DNA from 2 places in the Streptomyces hamibioticus genome. Region 2 is predicted to be linked to the other one. Evidence: riboswitches for the same ligand, from Rfam matches in the RefSeq annotation. Region 2 holds a riboswitch; the other holds the start of a gene.
The links. Region 2 has a riboswitch for glycine ahead of gcvT (glycine cleavage system aminomethyltransferase GcvT). Riboswitches for the same ligand answer to the same signal wherever they lie in the genome.

Region 1 (7,266 bases), 4.2 Mb from region 2:
AGGGCGCCCCGGCCGACATCGCCCGCCGGCCGCGCACCGACTACATCGCCCAGCTGGTCGGCCTCAACCTCTACCGGGGGCGGGCGGAGGGGCACACCGTCCGGCTGGACGCGGGCCCCGCCATCACCACCACCGAAAACCTCACCGGCCCGGTCTTCGTGGCCTTCCCGCCCGGCGCGGTCACCCTGTACGGGGAGCGCCCCGCCGGTTCCAGCGCCCGCAACCTGTGGCGCTGCGAGGTCGCCGGCCTGGAGACCCACGGCGACCGGATCCGCGCCGACCTCACCGGCGACCTGGGCCTCGCCGCCGACCTCACCACCGTCGCCGCGGCGGAACTCGGCCTCCATCCGGGCGCGCGAGTGTGGGCGACGGTCAAAGCGACGCAGACACACGCATACCCGGCGTAAGGCGGCGCACGGCACTCACCGGGCTACCGTGCCGCCATGAGCCTGAGCATCCGCAACCAGCTCCCCGGCACCGTCACCGCCGTCACCCCGGGCGAGGCCATGGCGACGGTCATGGTCCGCCTCACCGGCGGCCAGGACCTCACCGCGGCGATCACCCGCGACGCCGCCGACGACCTCGGTCTTCGACCGGGCACCGCCGTACGCGCCCTGGTGAAGTCGACGGAGGTCTCGCTGGCCACCGCCCCCGTCGAGGGCCTGTCCATCCGCAACCGGCTCCCCGGCACGGTCACCGGCCTGGCCCCCGGCGACGCGATGGCGTCCGTACGGATCGCCGTGGAGGGCGGCGAGCTGACCGCCGCGATCACCAGGGACGCCGCCGACGACCTGGGGCTGTCGACCGGCAGCTCCGTCGTCGCCCTGATCAAGTCCACCGAGGTGTCGCTGGCGGCGGTATGACGAAAGGGCCCCGCCCACCGGCGAGGCCCTTCCTTCCGTACCTCGGTCAGTCCTCGTACGCGTCCAGCGGCGGGCAGGAGCAGACCAGGTTCCGGTCGCCGAAGGCCTGGTCGATCCGGCGCACCGGCGGCCAGTACTTGTCGGCGGCGGACACCCCGGCCGGGAAGACGGCCTCCTCACGGGTGTACGCGTGCTCCCAGTCACCGCTCAGCGCGCCGGCGGTGTGCGGCGCGCCCCGCAGCGGGTTGTCCTCCGCGGGCCACTCGCCGGAGGCGACCTTCTCGATCTCCGCGCGGATGGCGATCATCGTCTCGCAGAACCGGTCGAGCTCGGCGAGGTCCTCGGACTCGGTCGGCTCGATCATCAGCGTCCCGGCGACGGGGAACGACATCGTCGGCGCGTGGAAGCCGTAGTCGATCAGCCGCTTGGCGACGTCGTCGACGCTCACACCGGTCGCCTTGGTCAGCGGGCGCAGGTCGATGATGCACTCGTGCGCGACCAGTCCGCCGGGGCCGGTGTAGAGCACCGGGTAGTGCGGCTCCAGCCGCTTGGCGATGTAGTTGGCGGACAGCACGGCGACCTGCGTGGCCCGCTTGAGCCCCTCACCGCCCATGAGACGGACGTACGCCCAGGAGATGGGCAGGATGCCCGCCGAGCCCCAGGGAGCCGCGGAGATGGGCCCCACGCCGGTCTCCGGGACGGCCGCGGGCTGCAGCGGGTGGTTGGGCAGGTAGGGCGCCAGGTGCGACCGTACGGCCACCGGGCCGACGCCGGGGCCGCCGCCGCCGTGCGGGATGCAGAAGGTCTTGTGCAGGTTCAGGTGCGAGACGTCGCCGCCGAAGTGGCCCGGCTTGGCGACGCCCACCAGCGCGTTGAGGTTGGCGCCGTCGACGTAGACCTGGCCGCCCGCGTCGTGCACCCGGGCGCAGATGTCGGCGACGTGCTCCTCGAACACGCCGTGCGTGGACGGGTAGGTGATCATCAGCACGGCCAGTTCGTCGCGGTGCTGCTCGATCTTGGCCCGCAGGTCCTCGATGTCGATCTCGCCGTCCTCGGCGGTCCTGACGACGACGACCTTCATGCCGGCCATCACGGCGCTGGCCGCGTTGGTGCCGTGCGCGGAGGACGGGATCAGGCACACCGTGCGCTGCTCGTCGCCGTTGGCGCGGTGGTAGCCGCGGACGGCGAGCAGACCGGCCAGCTCACCCTGCGACCCGGCGTTGGGCTGGAGGGAGACCTTGTCGTAGCCGGTGACCTCGGCGAGACGTTCCTCCAGCTCGCGGATGAGCGTGAGGTAGCCCTGGGCCTGCTCGGCGGGCGCGAAGGGGTGCAGCTGCCCGAACTCCGGCCAGGTGACCGGCTCCATCTCGGTGGTCGCGTTGAGCTTCATGGTGCAGGAGCCCAGCGGGATCATGCCGCGGTCCAGCGCGTAGTCGCGGTCGGCGAGGCGGCGCAGGTAGCGCAGCATCGCGGTCTCGGAGCGGTACTGGTGGAAGACCGGGTGGGTGAGGTAGTCGTCGGTCCGCAGCAGCGCCTCGGGCAGGGCGTCCTCGGTCGCCGCGTCCAGCGCCTCGATGTCGCCCTCGACGCCGAACGCCGACCACACGGCGCCGACCTGGGCGCGCAGGGTGGTCTCGTCGCAGGCGAAGGAGACGTGGTCGGCGTCGACCAGCCGCAGGTTGACGCCGTTGTCGCGGGCGGCGGCGACGACCTCGGCGGCCCGGCCCGGCACCCGGGCGGTGACCGTGTCGAACCAGGCGCCGTGGACGATCTCCACACCGGCGGCCGTCAGGCCCGCGGCGAGGACCGTGGCGTAGCGGTGGGTGCGGCGCGCGATGGTCTTCAGCCCCTCGGGACCGTGGTAGACGGCGTACATACCGGCCATCACGGCGAGCAGCACCTGCGCGGTGCAGATGTTGCTGGTGGCCTTCTCGCGGCGGATGTGCTGCTCACGCGTCTGCAGGGCGAGGCGGTAGGCCTTGTCGCCGTCGGCGTCCACGGAGACGCCCACGAGGCGGCCGGGCAGACTGCGGGCCATCTTGTCGTGGACGGCCATGTAGCCGGCGTGCGGCCCGCCGAAGCCCATCGGCACGCCGAAGCGCTGGGTGGTGCCGACGGCGATGTCCGCGCCCAGCTCGCCGGGCGACTTCAGCAGCGTGAGCGCGAGCAGGTCGGCGGCGACGGTGACGAGCGCGCCCAGCTCGTGCGCCTGGTCGATGACCGGCTTGATGTCGCGTACGGCACCGGAGGCGCCCGGGTACTGGATCAGGACGCCGTTGATCTCCCGCTCGGCGACCTCGGCCGGGATGCCCTCGCTCAGGTCGGCGACGACGACCTCGACGCCGGTCGGCTCGGCGCGGGTCCGGATGACCGCGATGGTCTGCGGCAGCGCGTCCGCGTCGACCAGGAACAGGCCCTTCTTGTTCTTGCCCATGCGCCGGGACAGGGCCATGGCCTCGGCGGCCGCGGTGCCCTCGTCCAGCAGTGAGGCGCCGGAGGTGGGCAGGCCCGTGAGGTCGGCGACCATGGTCTGGAAGTTCAGCAGGGCCTCCAGGCGGCCCTGGGAGATCTCCGGCTGGTACGGCGTGTACGCGGTGTACCAGGCCGGGTTCTCCATGACGTTGCGCAGGACGACGGGCGGGGTGAACGTCCCGTAGTAGCCGAGGCCGATCATGGAGTCGAGGACCTGGTTGCGGTCGGCGAGGGAACGCAGCTCGGCCAGCACCTCGGGCTCGGTGCGGGCGCCCGGCAGGTCCAGCGCCTCGGCGTTCTTGATCACATCCGGCACCGCGGCGGCGGTCAGCTCGTCGAGCGAGCCGTAACCGACCTGCGCGAGCATCTTGGCCCGGGCCTCGTGGTCGGGGCCGATGTGGCGCTGCTCGAAGGGCGTTCCCTGTTCGAGCTCGGAGAGCGGGGTGCGATGGGCGGTCATTGCGGAGGCCTCCTGGTCTGACGACCTTCGAGGGGCACCACGGCACGGGTACCCGGACGGCCTCCCCCTCTGTCATCTCGACCTGAGAGCTTCACCGGGCCGCCCGAGGGCTCCCGGCTTTCACCGTCGGTGAGAGCGGAAGCCGTCGACACCCGCTCTGCTTTCCAGAGTGACCTCGTCCGTGCGGTACAGGGGCCTGAGAGATTCCGGGGAGGATTTGCTCCTTCGGCGCCTCCGATGGAGTTCGGAGGACTCTCCCGCACAGGGTCAGCAGCCGTTGTCAGCCTACCAGCGAGGTCAACGCCCCCACCTTCGAGTGGCCGCCATCACGAATGTGCCGTTTTGTAGTGCTTACGGATGATTTACCGGATGGTTTGCGACCACGTGGAGGGACCGTGCGCACCGACATCGATCCGCGCAACCTGATCGGCCGCAAGGCGTTCGACCGCAACGGCACCAAGCTCGGCACCATCGACGAGGTCTACCTCGACGACGCCACCGGCGTTCCCGAATGGGCGGCCATACGCACCGGCCTGTTCAGCAGGGACGCCTTCGTCCCTCTCGAGCCCAGCGAGCTGGTCGACGGCACCCTGCGCGTGCCCTTCGACCGGGCGCTGATCAAGGAGGCCCCCGACTTCGGCGTCGGCCGGCACCTGTCTCCCGAGCAGGAACTCCAGCTCTACCACCACTACGGTCTCGACGTGGCGGCCCCTCCCCCGCCGCCCGACCGCGACTTCGGCAAGCTGGCGGGCTCCGAGGAGGCCTGACCGACCGGCGGCCGGATGCCGGGCGCCGCGGGTCTTCGCTGCGCCGACGCCGGCGGGCCCACCAGCGGCAACGGCTCCGCCGGCGCCAGCTCGGGGTCGTCGACCCGGAAGGTGCGCACCCGCCCCGGCTCCGAGCCGGGCGTCTCGAAGCGCACGGTGACCCTCCCGAGGCCGCTGCCCTGCACCCACCCGTGTCCGTGGACGGCGTGCCGCACATCGTGCCCGGAGGGCCAGCGGCGCTCGGCGGGCGGCTGCCGCGGCTCCTCGGCGGGCTCGGCGTCCGGCTCCTCGGCGAGTTCCTCCGCCCGCTCCCCCGCCGCCTGCGCGAACAGGTCCTCCTGCGTGTAGTCGGCGAGCCCGCTGACGCCGACCCCGAGCAGCCGCACACCGCCCGTGGTGTCCACCGAGTCCAGCAGCCGCGCCGCCGCGTCCCGGATCACCGACGGGTCGTCGGTGGGCCCGCGCAGGGTCTCGGACCGGGTCAGGGTGGAGAAGTCGTAGCGCCGCACCTTGAGCACGATGGTGCGCCCCGACAGCCCGGCCCCGCGCAGCCGCCGCACACACCGGTCGGCCAGCCGCCGCACCTCCAGGCCGACCCGTGTCCGGTCGTGGATGTCGACGTCGTAGGTGTCCTCCACCGACACCGACTTCGTCTCCCGCTCCGCCACCACCGGCCGGTCGTCGCGGGCCAGCGCCATGGCGTACAGCCCGTGCCCGTGGGCCTTGCCGAGCAGCCGGACCAGCTCGTCCTCGCCCGCCTCGACGATCTCGTCGACCGTGGTGATGCCGGCCCGCCGCAGATGGTCGCCCGTCGCCGGTCCCACCCCGGGCAGCGTCCGCACGGACATGGGGCCCAGCAGCGCCCGCTCGGTGCCCGGCTCGATCAGGACCAGCCCGTCGGGCTTGGCCTGCTCCGACGCGATCTTGGCGAGCATCTTGGAGGCGGCCAGTCCGACCGAGCCCGAGAGCCCGGTCACGGCCCGGATGTCCGCGCGCAGCCTGGCCCCGGCCAGCCGCGCCGACTCCGCGTCCCAGGCCGCCCCGCCGGCCTCCAGGTCCACGAACGCCTCGTCCAGGCTCAGCGGCTCCACCAGCGGCGACAGCGCCCGCAGCAGCTCCATCACCTGCTCGCTGATCGACCGGTAGAGGGCGCCGCGCGGCACCAGATAGGCGGCGTTCGGCGCGAGGCGCCGGGCCTGCGCCATGGGCATCGCCGAGTGGACGCCGAAGACCCGTGCCTCGTACGAGGCGGTGGCGACCACTCCGCGGGGCCCGAGCCCGCCCACGACGACGGCCTTGCCACGCAGGCTCGGCTTGGACGCCTGCTCCACCGAGGCGAAGAAGGCATCCATGTCGAGATGCAGAATCGTGGGCGCGGTCCTCACATCTCCGATGCTGCCCTACGCCACTGACAACGCCCTGTCCCCGGGCCGGGGAATTCGCCCGCGGACCGGGGAGCCAGGGTGGTTCGGGGCGGTTCAGACCGCCCGGTTGCGCCGCCGGGCCAGCTCGTCCGCCGGATTGTGTCCGACCAGGGTCTCTCCGGTGTCGATCCGCTCGCCGTGCAACTGCGACAACGCGCTCTCCACGTCCCGCCACACCACACCCACGGCGATGCCGAAGACGCCCTGTCCGCCCTGGAGCAGGGCGTGCACCTCGTCCGGCGACGTGCACTCGTACACGGTGGCGCCGTCGCTCATCAGCGTCATCCGCTCCAGGTCGCGGAAGCCGCGCTCCCTCAGGTGCTGGACGGCGGTGCGGATGTTCTGCAGCGACACCCCGGTGTCGAGGAACCGCTTGACGATCTTCAGGACGACGACGTCACGGAAGCTGTACAGGCGTTGCGTCCCGGAGCCGTAGGCCGGTCGCACGCTCGGTTCGACCAGTCCGGTGCGGGCCCAGTAGTCCAGCTGCCGGTAGGTGATACCAGCCGCCGCGCAGGCCGTCGGGCCTCGGTAGCCGATCTGCTCGGACGCCATGGACGTCGCCCCTCCGCTGCTCGGCATGACCGTGGGACGCTGCGGAACGTGATCGGCCGCGCCGTTGGGAAGCCGGTACGGGCCACTCGACCCGAGACTGCGTCCGGGGGCACCCCCAGCCGTACCGTCGCCGCTGATTCTCACGCCGACCTCCGTCCTTGACCTGCCTCCTCGACGGTAGGCAGTCACCAAGGGTGCGTCAACGATCGCCACACTCGGCACGCCGAGTGATAATCACCCTACGAGTGGTTTGCCGTGTCCCACCGCGGGGTAAGGCTAGCCGAATGCGCTCGTGAGGTGCGTCATTGATTGCTGCTGCCGAAGTCCTCCGGTGAGATCTGGTCGAGGAACTCGCGGAACTTCTCGACCTCGTCCTCCTGCTCGTCCGGGATCGCGATACCGGCGTCGTCGAGCACCGTGTCGCTGCCGTAGATCGGCGTTCCGGTGCGCAGCGCCAGCGCTATGGCGTCGGACGGACGGGCGCTCACCTCGACACCGCTGGCGAAGACCAGCTCGGCGTAGAAGACCCCCTCACGCAGGTCGGTGATGCGTACCTCGGTGAGCTCCTGGCCGACGGCTTCCAGCACGTCCTTGAACAGGTCGTGGGTCAGCGGCCGGGCGGGAGCCATGCCCTGCTGGGCGAAGGCGATCGCCGTCGCCTCCCCCGGGCCGATCCAGATGGGGAGGTAACGGTCGCCTCCCACTTCGCGCAGCAGCACGATCGG
Region 2 (7,266 bases):
GGGCGGGCATTGGCCCGCAGCCACATGGCGACCGGGTCGAACGCGTCGGTCATCGCCACCGTGGACACCGGCAGTCCGTCGGGCACCGCGCCGACGGACTGCTGCATCATCGCGCGTACCGCGTCCACGGCCGGCGGGGAGGTCTCGTACACGTCCAGGCCGATGGCGAGGTACGGCGCCCCCAGGGCCGGCTGCACCCAGGCGCGGCGCAGTGAGCGGACGGCCGGGGTGCGGTGGGCGTTCTGCGTGAGCAGGGCGTAGAACTGGGGGATCTCGATGGCCGGCTCCGACAGCCGCAGGGGCCCTGCGGGCTGGCGGTCCAGGCCGGTGGTGATACGGCGCAGATCGAGCCAGGGGATGCCGACGCCGCCGCCGGGGGCGTGCGGGTTGAGCCACAGGCCGTAGCGGTCGGGGTAGAGGGCGCGGGCCACTTCCAGGCCGTCGACCACCTCGTAGGAGCGGTTCCAGCCGCTGGCCGACAGCTCCTGGGCGGAGGTGACGCACGGGGCGTAGCCGAAGCCGTCGACCTCCATGTTTCCGTACTGGGCGTCCGGCGAGCCGGCCTGACCGTGCCACAGCAGCATCCAGACCTGACCGGAGGCGGGGGTCGAGAGCGCGCGCAGGAGCGCCTCGTAGGCGTCGTAGCGCCCGGGCGTCACCTGGCGCAGCATGTGCTCGACCTGCCCGGTCGCGGTGCCGCTGGCGCTCACCTGTACCGCCCCTTCGAGAAGTTGCCCCGGATATGAAACCAGCTTAAGTGGCCCCGCGGACAGGCGGCGCCCTCCGGCCCGGGGCTACTCGACCGTCGGCGGTGCGGGACCGTCATGGCTGGTCGCGCCCGCGGGGCGGAGCCGCGGACCGGCACGGCCCCGCGCCCCTCGACCGTCGTCGTTCACATGTCCCTGGAGTAGAACGGCCGGACCCGTTCCCGCATCCAGTCGCAGACCGGGTCCTCGGCCGCTTCCAGGAGGACCAGGTTGACCGGCCAGTCGGTGGGGGCCTTGGCCAGGGCGCGACCCAGGGCCTCCAGGGGCAGGGCGCGGGCGTCGCCCTCCCAATGGGTCAGTTCGACGCCGACGAACATGACGGGGTCGGCGGTCTCGACCGCGGCCAGGCAGCGGCGGGCGGTGCGGACCACGCCGACGGCGGCGAACTCGGCGGAGGCGGCGGAGAGGAAGTCGACCGGGTCGTCCTGCCAGTCGGGCTCGAACAGCTTGACCCGGCCGCCGCTCGCGGGACCGTCCAGCGGGGTGCGGCCCGCCCGGCACAGCTCGGCCACGGCGGGCGGCGGGAGGGGTATGCCGACCACGCCCTCCGGGTTCACGATGATGCCGGCCTGCGGCGGCAGCCCGCGGGCGAACTCCACGGCGGGGGCGACGGTGTACGCCATGTGCGCCCCGGCGACCTGGCGGAGCTGTTCCTCGGAGCTGAACACCGGCACGTACGCCTGGCCGTCGATCTCCAGTGTCGGCAGGTCGAGGGTGCCGCCGTCCGGGCCGCCGCCGCTCGGCAGCGGCACCCAGACGAAGCTGCGGCCGAGGACTTCGACGATCCGGCCGCCCGCGGACGGCACGCCGAGGGCGGCCGACAGCACCTCCTCCAGCTCGTTGCCCGGCCATCCGCCGTGCGGATGGGGGTGCGCCTGCGCCGGGAGGTCCGCGGAGAAGTCCGCGGAGAAGTCCGGGGAGCCCGCTGGGAAGTCCATCTGTTCCTACCGCCTGCTCGAACCGCTGGTGTGGCTGGAAAGGCTAACCCGTTCGGCCCCGCGGGCCCGCGGCGGCCGTCAGCCGGTGAAGCCGATCCGGCGCAGCGTGTCCGCCGCCGCCCGGTCGAGCAGCACGGCCGAGGCGCAGCCGCCCGGCAGGGTGCCCTCGGCGGCGGCGCGCAGCAGCCGGGCGGTGGCCGTGCGGTGCCGGCGGAAGGCGTAGCGGGAGACGCCCCGGCCGCGCTCGCGCTGGCCGGCCAGGGCCGCCTCGGCGCTGACGTCGAGCAGCAGCAGGTGCAGGCCGGTGCCCCGGCGGCGGGCCTCGCGGGCCAGCCAGGTCCGCACCCAGGCCTGGGTGCCGCAGTCGTGCACGACGACGCCCTCGCCGGAGCGCAGCGCGCGACGCAGGCCGGCGTAGTGGGCGAACCGGACCAGGGGGCGGTAGAGGGCGTACGGCAGGAGGCGCGGCATCCGGCGGTCCCAGCGGTCGCGGGTGTCCTGGGAGTCGATGCGCATCCCGCGCACGGTGCGCTCCATCAGCGTGGACTTGCCGCTGCCGGGCAGGCCGGTGACGACGACGATGTCGCCGGGCCCGAAGAGCAGGGCGTGCGGGCTGCGGCCGGCCCGCTCCCGCAGGTCGCGGACGACGGGTGCGGTCTGGTCGGCACACGCCTCCCGGGCCGGGCCTGCAGGCTGCTTGGGCAGCGCGAGACCCGAGGTCGTGGCGTATGCCGTGGTCCTGTTCACCGTGATCGTCCTCCCCTGGGGCGGTTCACGAGTTTCCCCGTCCCCGTCGAGTGTAAAAAGAAGGTAATGCGGGAGTCTCGTGCTTTCGTGTACGTGCTGCCACAAGCCGGTCACAAAGAGCTTGCTCTGCCACGACCGGACGATGCGTGCAATGATGTGCGCGCCAACTGCATACCGGCCGTTTGAATCCGCGCGGGAGAGTTCCCAGCCACCGGCTGGGGCGCCGAAGGAGCAAGTACCTCCCTTGAATCTCTCAGGCCCCGTTACCGCGCGGGCGAGGCACATCTGAAAAGCGGGCCGCCCCGAGGGCGGCCCCACCCAAGGTGCAAGTCCTGATCACCGGACTGAAGGTGGTCATGGCGAACCTCTCAGGTTCCGATGACAGATGGGGAGGACTCACCTCGCCCGCCTGCGTCATGCCCTGGGAGACGACCGACCGATGAGCAGTACCGAACTCCGCCGCACCGCGCTCGATGCCGTGCATCGTTCGCTCGGCGCGACCATGACCGACTTCGCCGGCTGGGACATGCCCCTGCGCTACGGCTCCGAGCGCGACGAGCACACCGCCGTGCGCACCCGGGCCGGTCTCTTCGACCTCTCGCACATGGGCGAGATCACCGTCACCGGTCCGCAGGCCGCCGCGCTGCTGGACTACGCGCTGGTCGGCAACATCGGCGGCGTCAAGCCCGGCCGCGCCCGGTACACCATGATCTGCCGCGAGGACGGCGGCATCCTGGACGACCTGATCGTCTACCGCCTCGCCGACTCCGAGTTCATGGTGGTCGCCAACGCCTCCAACGCCCAGGTGGTGCTGGACGCGCTGGCCGGGCGCGCGGCCGGCTTCGACGCCGAGGTGCGCGACGACCGGGACGCCTATGCGCTGCTGGCCGTGCAGGGCCCCGAGTCGCCGGAAATCGTCAAGAGCCTGACCGACTCCGACCTGGACGGCCTGAAGTACTACGCGGGGCTGCCCGGCACCGTGGCCGGTGTCCCGGCGCTGATCGCCCGTACCGGCTACACCGGCGAGGACGGCTTCGAGCTGTTCGTGAAGCCGGAGCACGCGGTGGAGCTGTGGCAGGCGCTGACCAAGGCGGGCGAGGCGGCCGGCCTGACCCCCTGCGGCCTGTCCTGCCGGGACACGCTGCGCCTGGAGGCGGGCATGCCGCTGTACGGGCACGAGCTGACGACCTCGCTGACGCCGTTCGACGCCGGGCTCGGCCGGGTGGTCAAGTTCGAGAAGGAGGGCGACTTCGTGGGCCGCGCGGCGCTGACGGAGGCCGCGGAGCGCGCCGCCTCGCAGCCGCCCCGGGTCCTGGTCGGCCTGGTCGCCGAGGGCCGCCGGGTGCCGCGCGCCGGGTACGCGGTCGTGGCCGGCGGCGAGGTGATCGGCGAGGTCACCTCCGGGGCGCCGTCGCCGACGCTGGGCAAGCCGATCGCGATGGCGTACGTCGACGCGGCGCACGCGGCTCCGGGCACGCCCGGGGTGGGCGTGGACATCCGGGGCAGCCACGAGCCGTACGAGGTCGTGGCGCTGCCGTTCTACAAGCGCCAGAAGTAGAGACTGGGTCCGTACCCGCAGGTGTCCTCGCGTAGGTTCGCGCTGCTCACCAGCGGTGTCGGCAGCCTTCCAGTCGGTCCCCCATTCATCAGCACTCCCCCGCGTACAGGAGAATTCAGGCCATGAGCAACCCCCAGCAGCTGCGCTACAGCAAGGAGCACGAGTGGCTGTCGGCCGCCGAGGACGGCGTCTCGACGGTCGGCATCACGGAGCACGCCGCCAACGCGCTCGGTGACGTCGTCTTCGTCCAGCTCCCGGAGGTCGGCGACACCGTGTCCGCGGGCGAGACCTGCGGCGAGCTGGAGTCGACCAAGTCCGTGTCCGACCTGTACTCGCCTGTCTCGGGTGAGATCACCGAGGTCAACGAGGACGTCGTCAACGACCCGTCGCTGGTGAACTCCGCGCCCTTCGAGGGCGGCTGGCTGTTCAAGGTGCGCGTCACGGACGAGCCGGCCGACCTGCTCTCCGCCGACGAGTACACCGCCTACGCCGCCGGCTGAGGAGCCCTGCCGATGTCTGTCCTGAACACCCCCCTGCACGAGCTCGACCCCGACGTCGCCGCCGCCGTCGACGCGGAGCTGGACCGCCAGCAGTCCACCCTGGAGATGATCGCCTCCGAGAACTTCGCGCCGGTCGCGGTCATGGAGGCGCAGGGCTCGGTCCTCACCAACAAGTACGCCGAGGGCTACCCGGGCCGCCGCTACTACGGCGGCTGCGAGCACGTCGACGTGGTCGAGCAGATCGCCATCGACCGCATCAAGGCGCTCTTCGGCGCCGAGCACGCCAATGTGCAGCCGCACTCCGGTGCCCAGGCGAACGCCGCCGCGATGTTCGCGCTGCTCAAGCCCGGCGACACGATCATGGGTCTGAACCTCGCCCACGGCGGGCACCTGACCCACGGCATGAAGATCAACTTCTCCGGCAAGCTCTACGACGTCGTCGCCTACCACGTCGGCGACGACGGCCTGGTCGACATGGCCGAGGTGGAGCGGCTGGCCAAGGAGTCCCGGCCGAAGCTGATCGTGGCCGGCTGGTCGGCCTACCCGCGGCAGCTGGACTTCGCCGAGTTCCGCCGGATCGCCGACGAGGTCGGCGCGTACCTGATGGTCGACATGGCGCACTTCGCCGGTCTGGTCGCGGCGGGCCTGCACCCCAACCCGGTCCCGCACGCGCACGTGGTCACCACCACGACCCACAAGACCCTCGGCGGCCCGCGCGGCGGTGTGATCCTCAGCACGGCCGACCTCGCCAAGAAGATCAACTCTGCCGTCTTCCCCGGTCAGCAGGGCGGACCGCTGGAGCACGTGGTCGCCGCGAAGGCGGTCGCCTTCAAGGTGGCGGCGAGCGAGGACTTCGCCGAGCGCCAGCGTCGTACGCTGGAGGGGGCCCGCATCCTGGCCGAGCGCCTGGTGCGGGACGACGCCAAGGCCGTGGGCGTCTCCGTGCTGACCGGCGGCACGGACGTCCACCTGGTCCTGGTCGACCTGCGCGACTCGGAGCTGGACGGCCGGCAGGCCGAGGACCGCCTCCACGAGGTCGGTATCACGGTCAACCGCAACGCCGTGCCGAACGACCCGCGTCCGCCGATGGTGACCTCCGGTCTGCGCATCGGTACGCCGGCCCTGGCGACCCGCGGCTTCCGGGCCGAGGACTTCGCCGAGGTCGCGGACGTGATCGCCGAGGCGCTCAAGCCGTCCTACGACGCGGAGTCCCTCAAGGCCCGGGTGAAGGCCCTGGCCGACAAGCACCCGCTGTACCCGGGTCTGAACAAGTAACGAACAGGCTGTCGGGGCGCCGAGCCGCCACAAGCGAGCGCCGGCGCCCCGCACCGCCCCCCCCTCTGCACCACCCCCGTATTGAGGAGTCACCGTGGCCATCTCGGTCTTCGACCTGTTCTCGATCGGCATCGGCCCGTCCAGCTCCCACACGGTCGGCCCGATGCGCGCGGCCCGCATGTTCGCCCGGCGGCTGCGCAACGAGGAGCTGCTGGCGCCGGTCGCGTCGGTACGGGCCGAGCTGTACGGCTCCCTCGGCGCCACGGGCCACGGCCACGGCACGCCCAAGGCGGTGCTGCTCGGCCTGGAGGGCGACTCGCCGCGCACGGTGGACGTGGAGACGGCGGACGAGCGGATCGAGGCGATCAGGACCTCGGGCCGCCTCCGCCTCCTCGGCGAGCACGAGATCCCGTTCTCCTTCGACGACGACCTGGTCCTGCACCGCCGCAAGACGCTCCCCTACCACGCCAACGGCATGACGCTGTGGGCGTACGACGCCGAGGGCGCGGAGCTGCTGGCGAAGACCTACTACTCGGTGGGCGGCGGCTTCGTCGTCGACGAGGAGGCGGTCGGCGCGGACCGCATCAAGCTCGACGACACGGTGCTGAAGTACCCCTTCCGCACGGGCGACGAGCTGCTGCGCCTGACCCAGGAGACGGGCCTGTCCATCTCGGCCCTGATGCTGGAGAACGAGCGCGCCTGGCGCACCGAGGACGAGATCCGCGAGGGCCTGCTGGAGATCTGGCGGGTCATGCAGGCGTGCGTCTCCCGCGGCATGTCCCGCGAGGGCATCCTGCCGGGCGGCCTGAAGGTCCGCCGCCGCGCCGCGAACACCGCGCGCAAGCTGCGCTCGGAGGGCGACCCGCAAGCCCTCGCCATGGAGTGGATCACCCTCTACGCGATGGCGGTGAACGAGGAGAACGCCGCCGGCGGCCGGGTCGTCACGGCCCCCACGAACGGCGCGGCGGGCATCATCCCGGCGGTCCTGCACTACTACATGAACTTCGTGCCCGGCGCCGACGAGGAGGGCGTGATCCGCTTCCTGCTCGCCGCCGGTGCGATCGGCATGCTGTTCAAGGAGAACGCCTCCATCTCCGGCGCCGAGGTCGGCTGCCAGGGCGAGGTCGGCTCGGCCTGCTCGATGGCGGCCGGCGCGCTCGCCGAGGTGCTGGGCGGCAGCCCCGAGCAGGTGGAGAACGCCGCCGAGATCGGCATGGAGCACAACCTCGGCCTGACCTGCGACCCGGTCGGCGGCCTCGTCCAGATCCCGTGCATCGAGCGCAACGGCATGGCCGCGGTCAAGGCGGTCACGGCGGCCCGGATGGCGATGCGCGGCGACGGCAGCCACAAGGTGTCCCTGGACAAGGTCATCAAGACGATGAAGGACACCGGCGCCGACATGTCGGTCAAGTACAAGGAGACGGCGCGGGGCGGGCTGGCGGTCAACATCATCGAGTGCTAGCCGGTGGAAAGGACTTCGG

Region 1: another riboswitch for glycine. It lies ahead of gcvP (aminomethyl-transferring glycine dehydrogenase); the one in region 2 lies ahead of gcvT (glycine cleavage system aminomethyltransferase GcvT).

What each region holds. Positions count from the first base shown of each region.
Region 1 covers NZ_JBKKQY010000001.1:6,422,399-6,429,664, reverse strand. The annotation lists gene ACLGIH_RS29185 (ABC transporter ATP-binding protein) at 1-407, shown strand, start outside; gene ACLGIH_RS29180 (TOBE domain-containing protein) at 444-863, shown strand; gene gcvP (aminomethyl-transferring glycine dehydrogenase) at 910-3,795, opposite strand; glycine riboswitch at 3,970-4,065, opposite strand; gene ACLGIH_RS29170 (PRC-barrel domain-containing protein) at 4,191-4,562, shown strand; gene ACLGIH_RS29165 (DNA polymerase IV) at 4,484-5,947, opposite strand; gene ACLGIH_RS29160 (MerR family transcriptional regulator) at 6,041-6,685, opposite strand; gene ACLGIH_RS29155 (bifunctional nuclease family protein) at 6,844-7,266, opposite strand, start outside.
Region 2 covers NZ_JBKKQY010000001.1:2,229,677-2,236,942, forward strand. The annotation lists gene ACLGIH_RS09845 (enhanced serine sensitivity protein SseB C-terminal domain-containing protein) at 1-710, opposite strand, end outside; gene ACLGIH_RS09850 (enhanced serine sensitivity protein SseB) at 893-1,705, opposite strand; gene ACLGIH_RS09855 (AAA family ATPase) at 1,784-2,452, opposite strand; glycine riboswitch at 2,636-2,731, shown strand; glycine riboswitch at 2,732-2,847, shown strand; gene gcvT (glycine cleavage system aminomethyltransferase GcvT) at 2,892-4,010, shown strand; gene gcvH (glycine cleavage system protein GcvH) at 4,133-4,510, shown strand; gene glyA (serine hydroxymethyltransferase) at 4,523-5,785, shown strand; gene ACLGIH_RS09875 (L-serine ammonia-lyase) at 5,880-7,247, shown strand.